DNA from 4 places in the Serratia sp. YWN4 genome. Region 4 is predicted to be linked to each of the others. Evidence: predicted binding sites of a transcription regulator. Region 4 holds the regulator's gene; each other region holds the start of a gene.
What was found. The regulator LexA, encoded in region 4, represses DNA repair genes until DNA is damaged. The targets are predictions, from matches to a motif close to TNCTGTATGTACATACAGNA.
Positions count from the first base shown of each region.

Region 1: dinB (DNA polymerase IV) is a predicted target of LexA. The motif match lies at 2,632-2,651, and genes of this name have one in related genera.
Region 2: ACX9GT_RS15865 (DNA translocase FtsK 4TM domain-containing protein) is a predicted target of LexA. The motif match lies at 2,370-2,389, and genes of this name have one in related genera.
Region 3: uvrB (excinuclease ABC subunit UvrB) is a predicted target of LexA. The motif match lies at 1,346-1,365, and genes of this name have one in related genera.

Region 1 covers NZ_CM147696.1:4,380,865-4,385,069, reverse strand. Annotated here, with positions in the region: gene nqrE (NADH:ubiquinone reductase (Na(+)-transporting) subunit E) at 1-46, shown strand, start outside; gene nqrF (NADH:ubiquinone reductase (Na(+)-transporting) subunit F) at 62-1,285, shown strand; gene ACX9GT_RS20345 (FAD:protein FMN transferase) at 1,298-2,314, shown strand; gene nqrM ((Na+)-NQR maturation NqrM) at 2,322-2,549, shown strand; gene dinB (DNA polymerase IV) at 2,667-3,725, shown strand; gene pepD (beta-Ala-His dipeptidase) at 3,787-4,205, opposite strand, start outside.
Region 2 covers NZ_CM147696.1:3,363,360-3,367,564, reverse strand. Annotated here, with positions in the region: gene trxB (thioredoxin-disulfide reductase) at 163-1,134, opposite strand; gene lrp (leucine-responsive transcriptional regulator Lrp) at 1,840-2,334, shown strand; gene ACX9GT_RS15865 (DNA translocase FtsK 4TM domain-containing protein) at 2,455-4,205, shown strand, end outside.
Region 3 covers NZ_CM147696.1:1,617,148-1,621,352, forward strand. Annotated here, with positions in the region: gene ACX9GT_RS07625 (ABC transporter ATP-binding protein) at 1-556, opposite strand, end outside; gene uvrB (excinuclease ABC subunit UvrB) at 1,471-3,483, shown strand; gene ACX9GT_RS07635 (VF530 family protein) at 3,581-3,826, shown strand; gene ACX9GT_RS07640 (gluconeogenesis factor YvcK family protein) at 3,828-4,205, opposite strand, start outside.
Region 4 covers NZ_CM147696.1:468,628-472,832, forward strand. Annotated here, with positions in the region: gene plsB (glycerol-3-phosphate 1-O-acyltransferase PlsB) at 1-1,138, opposite strand, end outside; gene ACX9GT_RS02235 (diacylglycerol kinase) at 1,287-1,655, shown strand; gene lexA (transcriptional repressor LexA) at 1,784-2,392, shown strand; gene dinF (MATE family efflux transporter DinF) at 2,496-3,842, shown strand; gene zur (zinc uptake transcriptional repressor Zur) at 3,884-4,205, opposite strand, start outside.

The DNA of each region.
Region 1 (4,205 bases), 1.6 Mb from region 4:
GCTGATGGCGTTGGGCTTTATGTCCTTCTCTGGCGTTCAGTTATAAAGGCGGGAAGTATTTATGGAAATTATTTTAGGCGTCGCCATGTTCACCTGCATCGTTATGGTGTTGGCACTGCTGATTCTGTTTGCCAAATCCAAGCTGGTGAATACCGGTGATATCGCCGTTGAGGTTAATGGCGATCAAGATAAAAGTTTTACCGCTCCGGCGGGGGATAAACTGCTCAACATGCTCTCCAGCCAAGGGATCTTTGTTTCCTCGGCCTGTGGCGGCGGCGGTTCCTGCGGCCAGTGCCGGGTGGTGATCAAAGAGGGCGGCGGCGATATTCTGCCCACCGAGCTTTCTCACATCAGCAAGCGTGAAGCCAAAGAGGGTTGCCGCCTGGCGTGCCAGGTGAATGTGAAGCAGAACCTCAAGATCGAACTGCCGGAAGAGATCTTCGGCGTGAAGAAATGGGATTGCGAAGTTATCTCCAACGATAACAAAGCCACCTTTATCAAAGAGCTGATGCTGAAGATCCCGGATGGCGAAGATGTGCCATTCCGTGCCGGGGGCTTTATCCAGATCGAGGCTCCGGCGCACGAAGTCAGCTATGCCGATTTTGAAGTACCACAGGAATACCGGGGTGATTGGGACAAGTTCAACCTGTTCCGCTTCCGTTCGGTGGTGAAGGAACCCACGGTTCGAGCCTACTCAATGGCCAACTACCCGGATGAAAAGGGCATTATTATGCTCAACGTGCGTATCGCTACGCCGCCACCGAATAACCCTGAGGCACCGCCGGGCATTATGTCTTCCTATATCTGGTCGCTGAAAGCGGGCGACAAGGTGACGATCTCCGGGCCGTTCGGCGAGTTCTTTGCCAAAGATACCCAGGCAGAAATGGTGTTTATCGGCGGTGGGGCCGGTATGGCACCGATGCGTTCACACATTTTCGATCAGCTGAAACGCCTGCAATCCAAGCGCAAAATCACTTTCTGGTACGGTGCCCGTTCTCTGCGTGAAATGTTCTATGAGGATGACTTCAATCATCTGCAGGAAGAGAACGAAAACTTTACCTGGCACGTGGCGCTTTCCGATCCGCAGCCGGAAGATAACTGGGCTGGCTATACCGGCTTTATTCACAATGTCCTGCTGGAAAATTACCTGAAGAACCATCCGGCACCGGAAGATTGTGAGTTTTACATGTGTGGCCCGCCAATGATGAACGCGGCAGTGATCAAGATGCTGAAAGATCTGGGTGTTGAAGACGACAATATTATGCTCGATGATTTTGGTGGTTAAACAGGCGGTTGAATGAAGTTTTGCATGACAATAGTGGCGCTTGGCGCCACTTTGCTCTTGGCAGGGTGTGAGCCGAAGCAGGAAAATCTCGACGGCAAGACGATGGGAACCTATTACTCGATCCGTTTTGTGCCAGGGGAAGAGACGCCCGCAGTGGAGACGTTGCGCGCCGAGATCGATAAACGGCTGGAACAGGTTAACGATCAGATGTCGACCTATCGGCCCGATTCTGAACTGAGCCGTTTTAATGCCAGCCGCGAAGTGAACCAACCGTTCCCGGTTTCCGCTGCAACCACGGAAGTGGTGCTGGAAGCGTTGCGTATCAACCGGGTGACCGACGGTGCGCTTGATGTCACCGTTGGGCCGCTGGTGAATCTGTGGGGTTTTGGCCCAGAAGGGCGCCCGAATAAAGTGCCGAGCGCCGCCGAACTGGAGCTGCGCCGTAGCTGGACTGGGATCGACAAGCTGTCGGTCGAAGGTAACGCGCTGGTGAAGAGCATTCCGGAGTTGTATGTCGATCTCTCTTCCATCGCCAAAGGTTATGGTGTGGATGTGATCGCGCAATACCTGCAATCACAGCAGGTCAAAAACTACATGGTTGATATCGGTGGTGAAGTGCGTACCCGCGGCCATAACGGCGAGAAACAACCGTGGCGTATTGCCATTGAACGCCCAATCGCCGGTGTGGAGCAACAGGCACATCTGGTGATTGAACCGGGTGAAATGTCTATCGCCACCTCTGGGGATTACCGTAACTACTTCGAACAGGATGGGGTGCGCTATTCTCATACTATCGACCCTGCCACCGGTAAGCCGATCAACCATCATCTGGTATCGGTTACCGTGATCAGCCCGCAGTGTATGACCGCTGACGGCCTTTCCACCGGCCTGAATGTGCTGGGGCCGGATCGGGGTATGGCGCTGGCAAACCTGATGGGGATTCCGGTCTTCATGATCGTGAAAACCGCCAACGGTTTTGAAGAGCGTTATTCTGCGGCGTTCAAACCCTATCTGAAGAAAAGCGAGTGAGGCGGTTATGCTGACGGTATTCGTTGCATCCTTTGTGCTGTTTCTGCTGGTGGTTGCTGGCATGTCGCTCGGCTATCTGTTCCGACGCAAAACCCTGCAAGGCAGTTGTGGGGGGATTACCGCGTTGGGAATGGAGAAAGTCTGCGATTGCCCAGAACCCTGCGATGCACGCAAAAAGCGTTTGGCGAAAGAAGCGCGGCGGCGTGAGCAACTGGAAAAGCATCGCATTTTATAACCGCTGAATATCAAGGGGTTCTGTACGCAGAGCCCTTTTCTTATCCCATCTGATCATTTTCGCGTTTGAGTTCCCTATATTTTACTGTATATTTAAACAGTATTCTGGGAGGGTGAGATGCGTAAAATCATTCATGTCGATATGGATTGCTTCTTCGCGGCGGTGGAAATGCGCGACGATCCCAGCCTGCGCGATATTCCATTAGCGATTGGTGCCAGCGCCGATCGGCGTGGGGTGATCAGCACCGCCAACTACCCTGCACGCCGTTACGGGGTACACAGCGCCATGTCTACCGCCATGGCGCTCAAACTTTGCCCGCACCTGAAGCTGCTACCGGGGCGGATGGCGGCCTATAAAGAAGCCTCGCAGCAGATCCGCGCTATTTTTGCCCGCTACACCTCCTTGATTGAACCGCTGTCGCTGGACGAAGCCTATCTGGATGTGAGCGACAGCGTACAGTGCAGCGGCTCAGCAACGTTGATCGCCCAAGAGATCCGCCAGGCGATCTCAGATGAATTGCATCTCACCGCCTCGGCCGGGATCGCGCCGATCAAATTTCTCGCCAAGATCGCCTCGGAATTGAATAAACCCAACGGCCAATACGTGATTACGCCCGCGCAGGTGCCGGGTTTTTTGCAGCAGTTGCCGCTCGGTAAGATCCCTGGCGTGGGCAAAGTGACCGCCAAGCGGCTGGAGGAACTGGGGTTGCGCACCTGTGCCGATGTGCAGCAATACGATCTGGCGGCATTGCTAAAAAGCTTCGGCAAGTTTGGCCGGGTACTGTGGGAGCGCAGCCAGGGTATTGATGAGCGAGAGGTTTCCCCCGATCGCCTCCGTAAGTCGGTCGGCGTTGAGCGCACGCTGGCAGAAGATATTCACCATTGGCAAGATTGTGAGACGCTGATTGTCGACAAACTGTATCCCGAGTTGGAGATGCGCTTGCGTAAGGTTAAACCGGATCTGCACATCGCCCGGCAAGGGGTGAAACTGAAGTTTCAGGACTTTCAGCAGACCACGCAGGAGCATATCTGGCCGGTGCTGAATAAAGAGGATTTGATCAACGTTGCGCGCCAAGTGTGGCAGGAGCGGCGGGAAGGGCGCGGTGTGCGCTTGGTCGGGTTGCATGTCACGTTGCTGGATCCGCAGCTTGAGCGGCAACTGGTGCTGACGTGGTAAGAACGGGTGGTTGATGTATTAACCTGCAAGGGCACAATATTGCACCCTTGCAGCATAACTCTTATTCGCGCTCAGGAATTGCTTTCAGCAGTTCGGTCAACAGCGTCCAGTATTGCCCGACGCTGGCGATATGCACTTGCTCATCCGGCGAGTGTGGCCCGGTGATGGTTGGCCCAATCGACACCATATCCATATGCGGGTAAGGCTTTTTGAACAAGCCACATTCCAACCCGGCGTGGATCACCATAATGTTTGGCGTGCTGTTAAACAGTTTCTGGTAGGTTTCACGCACCAGTTGCATCACCGGTGAGTTGGCATCGGGTTGCCAGCCGGGATAAGCCCCCTTGGCTTCGGTCTGTGCGTTGGCCAGTTGCCCCAGCGCGCTCAGCATCCCCACCACGTAATCTTTACCGCTGTCGATCAGAGAGCGGATCAGGCAGACGATCTCTGCTTCTTTTGCGCTGGTAGTGACTACGCCGA
Region 2 (4,205 bases), 2.6 Mb from region 4:
AGCGAAACAAGTGAACGCTAATGTTACCTCGTCACCATGCAGACTGAAAATAAATATCCCTTTCGTATTATCAGCGTCGGGAATTCAGGGGGGTATTTGAAATGCGCTGGAGATAAATAAGGCGGCTACGGAAGCCGCCTGGCTTGAACTAAGGGGAAGGGCTTACCGCACTTCAGCCTGGGCGATACCGTCAAGATAGCGTTCGGCATCCAGTGCAGCCATGCAACCGGTACCGGCAGAGGTAATTGCCTGACGATAGATATGGTCCATCACGTCGCCAGCGGCAAACACGCCAGGGATACTCGTCTGGGTTGCGTTGCCATGAATGCCGGACTGCACTTTGATGTAGCCATTTTCCAATGCAAGCTGGTCACCGAAGACAGCAGTATTAGGGCTGTGGCCGATCGCGATAAATACACCGGCAACGGCCAGTTCTTCGGCTTCATTACCAGCTTTGGTGCTGCGGATACGCACACCGGTAACACCCATTTGGTCACCCAGCACTTCGTCCAGCGTACGGTCGGTGTGCAGGACGATGTTGCCGTTTTTCACTTTATCCATCAAACGGTTGATCAGAATTTTTTCTGAGCGGAAGCTGTCGCGGCGGTGAATCAGATGCACTTCAGACGCAATGTTAGAGAGATACAGCGCTTCTTCCACGGCGGTATTACCCCCACCCACCACTGCAACCTTTTGATTCCGATAGAAGAAACCGTCACAGGTCGCACAGGCGGAAACCCCTCTGCCTTTGAAGGCTTCTTCGGTTGGCAACCCTAGGTAGCGGGCAGAAGCCCCGGTTGCGATGATCAGCGCATCACAGGTGTATTCGCCGTTGTCGCCAAACAGGCGGAAAGGGCGGTTCTGCAAATCAGCACTGTTGATATGGTCAAAGACGATTTCAGTCTCGAATTTTTCAGCATGCTCGCGCATGCGTTCCATCAATGCCGGGCCAGTCAGCCCTTCGGCGTCACCAGGCCAGTTTTCGACCTCGGTGGTGGTGGTCAACTGACCCCCTTGTTCCATACCGGTGATCAACACCGGGTTCAGGTTTGCCCGCGCTGCATAAACAGCGGCGGTGTAGCCAGCCGGGCCTGAACCCAGAATCAGTAATTTGCTATGTTTAGCCGTGCCCATGAATAACCTCTTTTCCCACGATGGCGGACAGTGGTAGCGATTGTAGGGAAAATGCGGCAGTAAAAAAAGCATCAGGAAATGTTGTTAACGATTTGTTTGATAGCGATTACCGATTAATGACAGATTCCCGATTCCTCGACGCCGTAATTCAGTTAATCTCAAGGCAAGGATTATATCTGTACATAAACGCGTGAAAAATGGCATTTTTGTCGGGTTTATGTAGCTAACTTCCTGACTTTTTAATGCGGAGATTCCTAACTGAAAATGAGGTGCTCCGTTTTCCTCACGGCACGTTCTTCTGATTTTACTTCTTTTACTTTGACAATCCGCTGCGCATTTGCGAAAACATCATAGGAAGAAGAAATTATCCCCGCACCGGCAGTAAATCGTTTGTATTTATGGCAAGAAAGCAGCGTATTACATCGTTGCGGCAGGTGGGGGTGGATTTGGCTCTCGGGGGTGAATTCTCTTCTGCATGTAAGCATCATTTGAATTCGTTGTATGGGGTGGACAGACAGGCTGTATAACGACGGAAGATGGTAGTGAAGGGGCAGTACGGCGGTAAGTGTTACAGAAATATTCCCTGTCTCAGGGGAATGGGCCGCTTATCAAAGACATCGGGTCTTCGCTTGGAACAAGCCCTTGCACATTGACGTTGGCTAGGGTGTGGCAAGTGCAGGGAAGAACATAAGAGAGACAATAATAATGGCAGACAACAAAAAACGCCCGGGTAAAGATCTTGACCGTATCGACCGCAACATCCTGAATGAATTGCAAAAGGATGGGCGAATTTCGAACGTCGAGCTTTCGAAGCGCGTGGGGCTATCCCCAACGCCATGTTTAGAACGTGTGCGCCGCCTTGAGCGCCAGGGTTTTATCCATGGTTATACCGCATTGCTCAACCCACATTATCTGGACGCTTCCCTGCTGGTTTTCGTGGAAATCACGCTGAACCGCGGTGCGCCGGACGTGTTTGAGCAATTCAACTCAGCCGTACAGAAGCTTGAAGAAATTCAGGAGTGTCATTTGGTTTCCGGTGATTTCGACTATCTGTTGAAAACCCGTGTACCCGATATGTCGGCTTACCGTAAATTGCTGGGCGAAACTCTGTTGCGTTTGCCGGGGGTTAATGACACCCGGACTTACGTGGTGATGGAAGAAGTGAAACAGAGTAACCGTCTGGTTATCAAAACACGGTAAGACGCAGGTGCAAAACCTGATTAAATTCGTTATACTCCTGTTTATCCATACAGTTTCGGCGCCGAGGAAGCCTCTCGGCGCTGTTACTATGCCAGCTAACAGGAACCTGGAGAGCCTTTCTTGAGCCAGGAATACACAGAAGATAAAGAAGTTACCCTGAAGAGGCTTAGCAGCGGGCAGCGTTTGCTTGAGGCTTTGTCGATCGTGGTAGCGATTTTTGCCGTTTACCTTATGGCTGCACTGGTCAGTTTCAATCCTTCTGACCCCAGTTGGTCGCAAACTGCATGGCACGAGCCGATCCATAATCTGGGCGGCGGTGTTGGCGCATGGTTGGCCGACACGCTGTTCTTCACCTTCGGAGTACTCGCTTACGCGATACCACCGATCATGTTCACTCTATGCTGGGCTGGGTTTCGTCAGCGCGGCAATCATGATCATATTGACTATTTTGCGCTGTCGTTACGCCTGATCGGCACGTTGGCGCTGGTGCTTACCTCCTGTGGTTTGGCAGCACTGAATGTTGACGATCTCTATTATTTCGCCTCCGGCGGCGTGATTGGCAGTTTGCTGAGCAATGCCATGCTGCCATGGTTCAATGGCATTGGTGCCACCTTGGCGCTGTTAGGCATTTGGGCGGTGGGGTTAACGCTGTTCACCGGCTGGTCCTGGTTGGTTATCGCTGAAAAAATCGGTGGTGTGGTACTGGGAACCGCTACTTTCATGACCAACCGTTCACGTCGTGACGATCATTATCACGATGATGACGACAGGTTGATTGATCAGTCAGAGCCAGATGCTAAGAGCACCGCCGTAGCCGCTGTGACGGACGAGGATGATGTGCTGTTCTCTGCGCCTTCGGTCAGTGAAATGGCGCAACAGGATGACGTTGATCCACTCTTGAGTGGCTTGCGCGCCATCGATGACGAACTTGAACCTGTACATGCGGTGGTTGATATACCGGTAACCACTCCGCCTGCGGTAACGGCTGCCCCCGCAGCACCTGCTTCGATCAGTCAGCATCCATTGAACCCAGCGCCAGAGCAGAGCACGCCACCGCTCTATTCGTTTGAGCTACCCGAAGAAACACCAACGCCGAAAACGACACGCCCGCTAGATCCTTATCAGGACGAAAACGAGCCGCGCTTGGGGGATTGGAACGCCTCTGTGGCGCCGCAGCGTGAGCAGTCGCCGTTTGATTTTTCTACTGCACAGCGCGATCACGTTGGTTTCAGTGGTTCAACCGGGTTCAGCGCCAGCGATGATGTACCTCCTTTTGGTGCAATGAAACCACCATCCGCTACGGCAACAACCGCCGCCGCCAGTGTGGTGAACCATACCTTTATGCCAGCATTTACCGCCACCAGCGACGGTAATTCTCAGATCAAGCAAGGTATCGGCCCTGAGTTACCGCGCCCGAATCCGGTGCGTATCCCCACTCGGCGTGAGCTGGCCTCCTACGGCATCAAGTTGCCTTCGCAGCGGATGGCAGAGCAGGAGCAGCGTCATCGCAGCGAAGAGCCCGTCAGTCCTCCACAAGAGGATGAGGCTTTGCAGGAAGCGGCATTGCGTCAGGCATTTGCCGAGCAGCAAAACCAGCGCTATGGCGAAGAATATCAGCATGATGATGAAAACGCCTTGCAGGAAGCGGCACTCGGCCAGGTTTTTGCTCAGCAACAGCAGGCACGCTATGGTGAAGCTGAATCCGCGCCAGTTTCGCGCCCTATTGATACCAGCCAGGCTTTCAGCTTCTCACCGATGGCAGATCTGGTTGATGATGGCCCAAAAGAGCCTTTATTCACTCTGTCGCCGCAGCTTGAGGAGCGCATCGAACTGCAAAGCGAAAGAGAAGATGATGTGCCTTTCGGCCAATT
Region 3 (4,205 bases), 1.1 Mb from region 4:
CGTGGTTCAGCCTGCGGATAATATTGCTGACTTCGATCGCCTGTGAAGGGGAAATGCCCATAGTTGGCTCATCGAGGATCAGCAACTCCGGTTCCAGCACCAGTGCGCGGGCGATCGCCAGTTGTTGCTGCTCATCGCCACACAAATCCCCGGCACGATACAGCAACATGGCCCGCAACTGGGGAAACAGGCTGTAAATCATCGGCGGAATACGCCGGGTTTTGTCATGCCCGGCCAGCAGCGCTATCTGAAGGTTTTCCTCCACGCTCAGTTGGGAGAAAATTTGCCGCCCTTGCGGCACGTAGCTGATCCCCAGTGCCGCCCGCTTTTCCATCGGCTGTTGCAACAGATTTTGCGGTGGTTCATCGGCCAGTTGCCAGGTCATGCTGCCGCTGACAATCGGCAGGTGCCCCATAATGCAATTAACCAGCGTCGTTTTACCCACGCCGTTGCGGCCAAGCAGCGTGGTACATTGCCCACGCGGTAGTTCAAGGCTGACATCCCACAATATATGGTTATGCCCATAATATTGATTTACTGCGCGTAAACTTAGCATTTTGCATTCTCCTCAAAGAGGCGTGTTCACTCGTGGATGGGATGAGCCACTCCGTTTTCGGGTGCAGTTGCGCGGTGTGTAAAAGAATTCAGCAATTCTCAGGCCAACTTTATGGGTATAGCGCAAAATGGCCAGTGTTGCCGATTTGTTAATTGCTGCGGCTGTGCTGGCGGAGCGGGTTGCGGGAGCCGGAAAAAGATCCGCCACGAGCACGAGCGTTTTCTTGCACTTTTGTGGTGCGGCGTTGACGGGAAATGGTGCAAGTTCCAGCAGCTGGTAACAACAGGCAGCAGCCTGGAATGGGAAGAGAGAAAATGAGATCCAGGCAATGACTCTTTTTAGTATTAATTGTCATAACCAAAGCCAGATTTTTGTGAAAAAATAACTAAAAAATCGGCTTAGACGACATTTTAGCGAGAAAACCGTTCTTTCTGTAACTCCCGGCCCCCATGGGGTGGTGTGAGTTATCCACCATTCCTGTGGATAACCTTGTGCATTATCCTTAGAAAAGCGGCGTAAACAGAGAGCGGACGCGGGTTGTGTTCGTGTTGCCCGTATTCTCGTCTTTTTTATAAAATATATAATTATCAATAAGTTAATTAAAATCAAGCAAGCCAATAACGGCTGGACGATCTACGCGTCATTTTTACTCTGAATGCTATCGAGATGTTAATTATTGCCGGAGTCTGGGGATAAAATGGTGGTTGACAATAAAAATGTCACGCTACCCTAACCTCCTTGGTGCGCAGACGCAGGGTTAACGCACGTTAAAGCGACAAATCCACTTGAAGCTGGTTTTATATCCAGTATTATAAGCGCTGGCGGAGATCGCTAGGGTTTTCCATACTTAGGAGCCGCTGCTCGCAGATGCTATCCTCGTCGCCCGGTTGCCACTCGAATTATTCAGGGTATATATGAGCAAAATTTTCAAACTGCATTCAGAATTTGCACCGGCCGGCGATCAGCCGGAGGCCATTCGCAAGCTGGAAATGGGGCTGGAAGATGGCCTGGCACACCAGACCTTGCTGGGGGTGACCGGGTCGGGCAAGACCTTTACTATCGCTAACGTGATCGCCGATCTCAACCGGCCAACCATGGTGCTGGCGCCGAACAAAACCCTGGCGGCACAGCTCTACGGCGAGATGAAAGAGTTCTTTCCCGAGAATGCGGTGGAATATTTTGTCTCTTACTACGATTACTACCAGCCAGAAGCCTACGTTCCCAGCTCCGATACCTTTATCGAGAAAGACGCTTCAATAAACGAACACATTGAACAGATGCGCCTTTCGGCCACCAAAGCGCTGCTTGAGCGGCGTGATGTGGTGGTGGTGGCCTCGGTTTCCGCAATCTATGGTCTGGGGGATCCCGATCTTTACCTGAAAATGATGCTGCACCTGACCAAAGGGATGATCATCGATCAGCGCTCGATCCTGCGCCGTTTGGCTGAGCTGCAATATACCCGTAACGATCAGGCATTCCAGCGCGCTACCTTCCGCGTGCGCGGTGAAGTGATCGATATCTTCCCGGCGGAGTCGGACGAACTGGCGCTGCGCGTCGAATTGTTCGACGAAGAGGTGGAACGCCTGTCGCTGTTTGATCCGCTCACCGGCCAGATTGAGCAGGTGGTGCCCCGTTTCACCATCTACCCTAAATCCCACTACGTCACACCGCGGGAACGTATCTTACAGGCGATGGAAGAGATCAAGGTGGAACTGGAACAGCGGCGCAAGGTGTTGCTGGCGAACAATAAGCTGCTGGAAGAGCAGCGGCTGGCGCAGCGTACCCAGTTTGATCTGGAGATGATGAATGAGCTGGGCTATTGCTCGGGCATCGAAAACTACTCGCGCTATCTCTCCGGGCGCGGTGAGGGCGAGCCGCCACCGACGCTGTTCGACTACCTGCCTGCCGATGGTCTGCTGGTGGTAGACGAATCGCACGTCACTATTCCGCAGATCGGCGGCATGTTCAAAGGCGACCGTTCGCGTAAAGAAACGCTGGTGGAATACGGTTTTCGTCTGCCTTCGGCGCTGGACAACCGGCCGATGCGCTTTGAAGAGTTTGAGGCGCTGGCCCCGCAAACCATCTATGTTTCTGCCACGCCGGGTAAATATGAGCTGGAGAAATCCGGTGGCGATATTATCGATCAGGTGGTGCGCCCAACCGGCCTGTTGGATCCGCTGGTGGAAGTCCGCCCGGTCACTACTCAGGTTGACGATCTGCTTTCCGAGATCCGCAAACGTGTGGCGATCAACGAACGCGTGCTGGTGACGACGCTGACCAAACGCATGGCGGAAGACCTGACGGAATACCTGGAGGAACACGGTGAGCGGGTGCGTTACCTGCACTCGGATATTGACACCGTAGAACGTGTTGAAATCATCCGTGATTTGCGCCTTGGTGAGTTCGACGTGCTGGTGGGGATCAACCTGCTGCGGGAAGGATTGGACATGCCTGAGGTGTCGCTGGTGGCGATCCTGGACGCCGATAAAGAGGGCTTCCTGCGTTCAGAGCGCTCGCTGATCCAGACCATCGGCCGTGCAGCGCGTAATCTCAACGGCAAGGCGATTCTGTACGGCGACAGAATTACCGATTCCATGGCCAAGGCGATCGGTGAAACCGAACGCCGCCGTGCCAAGCAGCAGGCGCATAACGAAGCCAACGGCATTGTACCTAAGGGCTTGAACAAGAAAGTGGCCGATATTATGCAACTGGGGAACCCGAGTTCGCGTAGCAAGCACAAAGGCAGAGGCAAGGCGGCAGAAAGCGCGGCGCAGTACAAACACCTCACGCCAAAAGCGTTGGATCAGAAAATCCGCGAGTTGGAAGGCCAGATGTATTCCCATGCGCAGAACCTGGAGTTCGAACAGGCCGCCGCCGTGCGCGACGAAATCCATCAGTTGCGCGAGCAGTTTATTGCGATTTCATAACTGTGCTAGCTTGAAAGGTGGCGGGGATAAACTCCTTGCCGCGTATGCGTTTGCTGATTAAGGTATGCGCCCCAATTATTGATATGAGTTGCCGAGCATGACTGCACATCCATCAAAAGATCCGTTACACGGTATTACGCTGGAACAATTACTGAACAAGTTGGTGGAACAGTATGGCTGGAGCGGGCTGGCTGAACGCATCCGTATCAACTGTTTCAGCAGCGATCCGAGCATCAAGTCCAGCCTGAAGTTTTTGCGCCGCACGCCGTGGGCGCGCAAGCAGGTGGAAGATCTCTATATCGACACCGTCAGCGATAACCCGTGGCACCGCGGCAAGGATTGATCTAGGTGCGGGTGGCCAGTTGCACCAGTGCCTGCTCCAGCGCCAGGCGCAGTAACTGGCGATCGTGACGGTAAGGAATGTCAGCGGCTTCCAGCGGTTGTTTTACCACGATGCGATCGTGCATTTCATCCGTGTTGATATGCGGGCCAACCACCACCGCATCAATCATTTTCCGGCCGATTTTCTCTTCCATCAGCTCCAGCTTTTGTTTGAGCGTCAGTGCTGCGGCAGCAACGCTCAGCTCACGCCCCAGATTACCGATATAGATCATACTGGCGCTGCTGCGGCGCAGGGCTTGGGTCAGATCGTCAAGCAGTAACAGCGGCATCAGGCTGGTGAGAAAACTGCCTGGGCCAATCAGGATCAGTTCAGCTTGCGC
Region 4 (4,205 bases):
CTACCGAATAGCCGCGGGTGAACAGCTCACCAAGATATTCACGGAACACGGTGGAATAGAGCTTGTTACCCTTGAAGGTACGGCGGATAAAGAACGCACCCAAACGGCGGAAAATCGGCCCGGCGGGCCAGAAGTTCAGGTTGATGCCCGCGGCGATATGTGGCGGCACCAGCCCCTGATGGTAAAGCACGTAAGACAGCAACAGATAATCCATGTGGCTGCGGTGGCAGGGCACGTAGACGATCTCGTGGCCGTCTTGCGCCAGTTGGCGCACTCGCTCGGCTTTGGTGACGTTGATGCCCTGATACAACCGGTTCCAGGTCCAGCTCAGCACGCGATCGGAAAGGCGCACGGCTTCATAAGAGAAGTCGGCGGCAATCTCTTCCATCAGCGCGATCGCATTCTGCTGGGCTTTTTCGTGAGTGATCTTTTTGCTGCGCGCTTCGTCTTCGACCGCTTTCTCAATTGCTTTGGAAGCCAGCAATTTGTTGAACAGATCCTGGCGGGCTGGCAGGCTTGGCCCAACGGCGGCCAAGCGCTGACGCGAGAAGTGCATGCGCGCGACACGCGCCAGTTTCTGCGCGATGGTTTTATCAGTACCGTGCTCGGTGGCCATGCGCCGCAGAGAAACGGTATTGGAGAAGCGGACAAAACTGTCACGCCCTAACCACAGTATGGCGAAGAATTTCTGTACGCCATTCAGCAGGCGCAGATGCGGTGTTCCGTGCCCTTCACGCCCCGGCGAGCGGCCGAACATCACTGATACCGGGAGCATCTGAATGTCGAGATCCGGATTGCTGCGGTGCAGATCCAGATAGTCGTGGAACAGTTTTACCGATTCTTCTTTTGGCGTGTAATAGCGGAAGACGCGCGGGCCTTCATGGATAAACACGTGGCTTGGCAGAACGGCGCCGTCGATCTCCAGCGAGTTAAGGGGGTCGGGCAGATCCTGCGCCAGGCACTGGGTGCGCAAGGTGAGCAAATCTGCCTTGGAATTATAAGGTAAAACATACAGAATTGGCCGTGAGGGATCTAACCCTAACTCCGTGACCGGATCCGAAGGGATAACCTTACTTCTTACCAACATTTTCAGTGGTAAATTCAATAGTTTATAATATATTTTACGCCAACCTAACATAACAACATAAAGCCTCTTGTTAGCAATGCGCCGCAAGCATACCAGAAACCAGGTAGCAGATCTGTGGTGTTGGGAATTCCAAAGCCGTTAACGGCTCTGGAAACACATAGGTAAATTATGACTCACCTTAGAGAAAGGTGCTCTTAACATGGCAAATAAAGCAACGGGCCTGACACGCATCATTAAGGCGGCAGGCTATTCATATAAAGGCTTAACCGCAGCCTGGCAGAACGAAGCCGCATTCCGCCAGGAAGCGATCGCGGTCATCGTGGCTATCATACTGGCGATTTGGCTGGATGTGGGTGCGATAGCGCGCATTTTATTGATCGGATCGGTGCTGCTGGTGATGATTGTCGAAATCCTCAACAGCGCGATTGAGGCCATCGTCGATCGCGTAGGGACGGATTACCATGAGCTGTCTGGCCGGGCAAAAGACATGGGATCGGCGGCGGTTTCGCTGACGATTATTCTGGCGCTGTTCGTCTGGGGTTCGGTGCTGTGGCAGCATTTCAGCTGACGTTGAAAAGGGGCGCAATGTTGCGAACCGCTTCGCTAATCCCTGATTTTTATTTATTCTTCGGTTCCCAATCTCGTCTTACCTGTATATACTCACAGCAAGACTGTATAAACAAACAGGGGGGCGGAATGAAAGCACTAACTACCAGACAGCAAGAGGTCTACGACCTGATTCGCGATCATATTGCGCAAACGGGCATGCCACCAACACGTGCCGAGATCGCCATGCGTCTGGGATTCCGTTCGCCTAATGCCGCCGAAGAGCATTTGAAAGCGCTGGCCCGCAAAGGGGTGATTGAAATCATCTCCGGTGCTTCGCGCGGTATCCGTCTGCTGATGGAAGATGAAGAAGGGTTACCTCTGGTTGGCCGCGTTGCTGCCGGTGAACCTTTGCTGGCCGAGCAACACATTGAAGGGCATTACAAAGTTGATCCTTCTTTGTTTAAACCCAACGCTGATTTCCTGCTGCGCGTTAGCGGTATGTCGATGCGTGATATCGGTATCCTCGACGGCGATCTGCTGGCGGTGCATAAAACTCAGGACGTGCGTAACGGCCAAGTGGTGGTTGCACGCATCGAAGATGAAGTGACGGTCAAACGCCTGAAAAAGCATGGCAACATGGTTGAACTGCTGCCGGAAAACAGCGATTTCCAGCCGATCGTGGTCGATCTGCGCGAGCAGAATTTCACTATCGAAGGCTTAGCCGTCGGTGTGATCCGCAACGGCGACTGGATCTAAGCGTTATACCCCTGATTGATATTTCAATTAATAAGAATTATATCGCCCCAACTCTGGGGCGATACCTTTTCTAAACCACCGCACGGCCACGGGACATTTCACTATGCGCCTGATTTCTGCTTTTACCAGCGACACCGATAAAGCGTTGTGGCGCCTGGCGTTGCCGATGATCTTTTCCAATATCACCGTTCCCTTGCTTGGCCTGGTGGATACCGCCGTTATCGGCCATCTCGATAGCCCGACTTATCTCGGCGGGGTTGCCGTGGGCTCAATGGCGACCAGTTTCCTGTTCATGTTGCTACTGTTCCTGCGTATGAGTACCACCGGGCTGGCAGCGCAGGCATTGGGCGCGCAGGATCCGCAACGGCTGGCCAAGGCTTTTATGCAACCGCTGCTATTGGCGCTGGTGGCCGGGGTGGCGATTGTGCTGCTGCGAGCGCCGCTGATCGCACTGGCCCTGCAGATTGTCGGGGGCGATAAAGAAGTCTTGGCGCAGGCGCGGTTGTTTCTGGAGATCCGCTGGTTAAGCGCGCCAGCGGCATTAGCCAATATGGTGCTGCTTGGCTGGCTGTTGGGCGTGCAGTATGTGCGGGCACCGGTGATCTTGCTGATCGTCGGTAACCTGCTGAATATTGTGTTGGATATCTGGCTGGTGATGGGGCTGGGCTGGAATGTGCAGGGCGCCGCGGCTGCGACGGCGATTGCCGAGTATGCCACGCTGTTGCTGGGTCTGTGGCTGTCGTGGCGGGTGTTACGAATGCGCGGGATTACTCTGGCGATGCTGCACCACGCCTGGCGCGGCAATCTGCGCCGTTTGCTGGCGCTCAACCGCGACATCATGCTGCGTTCGTTATTGCTGCAACTGTGTTTTGCCTCGCTGACCATTCTGGGTGCGCGCATGGGTAGTGAAATCGTGGCGGTTAACGCGGTGCTGATGAACCTGCTGACGTTCACCGCTTACGCGCTGGATGGTTTTGCCTATGCGGTTGAAGCACATTCCGGCCATGCCTACGGGGCGCGGGACGATCGCCAACTGCATACAGTATGGCGTGCGGCTTGCAGGCAAGCGTGCCTGGTGGCGCTCGGTTTTGCCCTGATTTATGTGTTTGCCGGGCAGCACATCGTGGCGGCGTTAACCTCGCTGCCCGAATTACGTGCGTTGGCGAATCATTATCTGCCTTGGCAAGTAGTGCTGCCTTTGGTGGGTGTCTGGTGTTATCTGCTGGACGGCATGTTTATCGGCGCGACTCGCGGGGCAGAAATGCGCAACAGCATGGCGGTGGCCGCTGCCGGTTATGGGCTGACGTTATTCACACTGCCGGTATTGGGTAACCATGGTTTATGGTTGGCTCTGATGGTGTTTCTGGCCTTGCGCGGGGCGGCACTGGGTTGGATTTGGCACCGCCACCGGGTGCGCGGCACCTGGTTTCCGGCTAGCTATAACGTCTGAAAATAGATGAGCGCGGCGCTGCGGTATTGCTACCGCACCGCTTATTTCTTCTTGATCACAATACTGTGGTCGTGATCGCAATTATGCTTGTTTTCGCAGGCTTCTACCTCAACGCAGCCAGAACACAGGCCATGGGCTTCAACCACGCTGTGGCGCAGCGCAAATCCTGATTCTGTTGCCAGTTTCTGCAACATTTCTTCCACGCCTTCCGTCGTGCGTTCGGTAACCTGCCCGCAACGATCGCAGATAAACAGCGCAGAGGTGTGCATCGGCTGTTCGAAGTGATGGCACAGCACATAGCTGTTGGCGGATTCGACGCGGTGGATAAATCCCTGTTCTAACAGAAAATCCAGCGCACGGTAC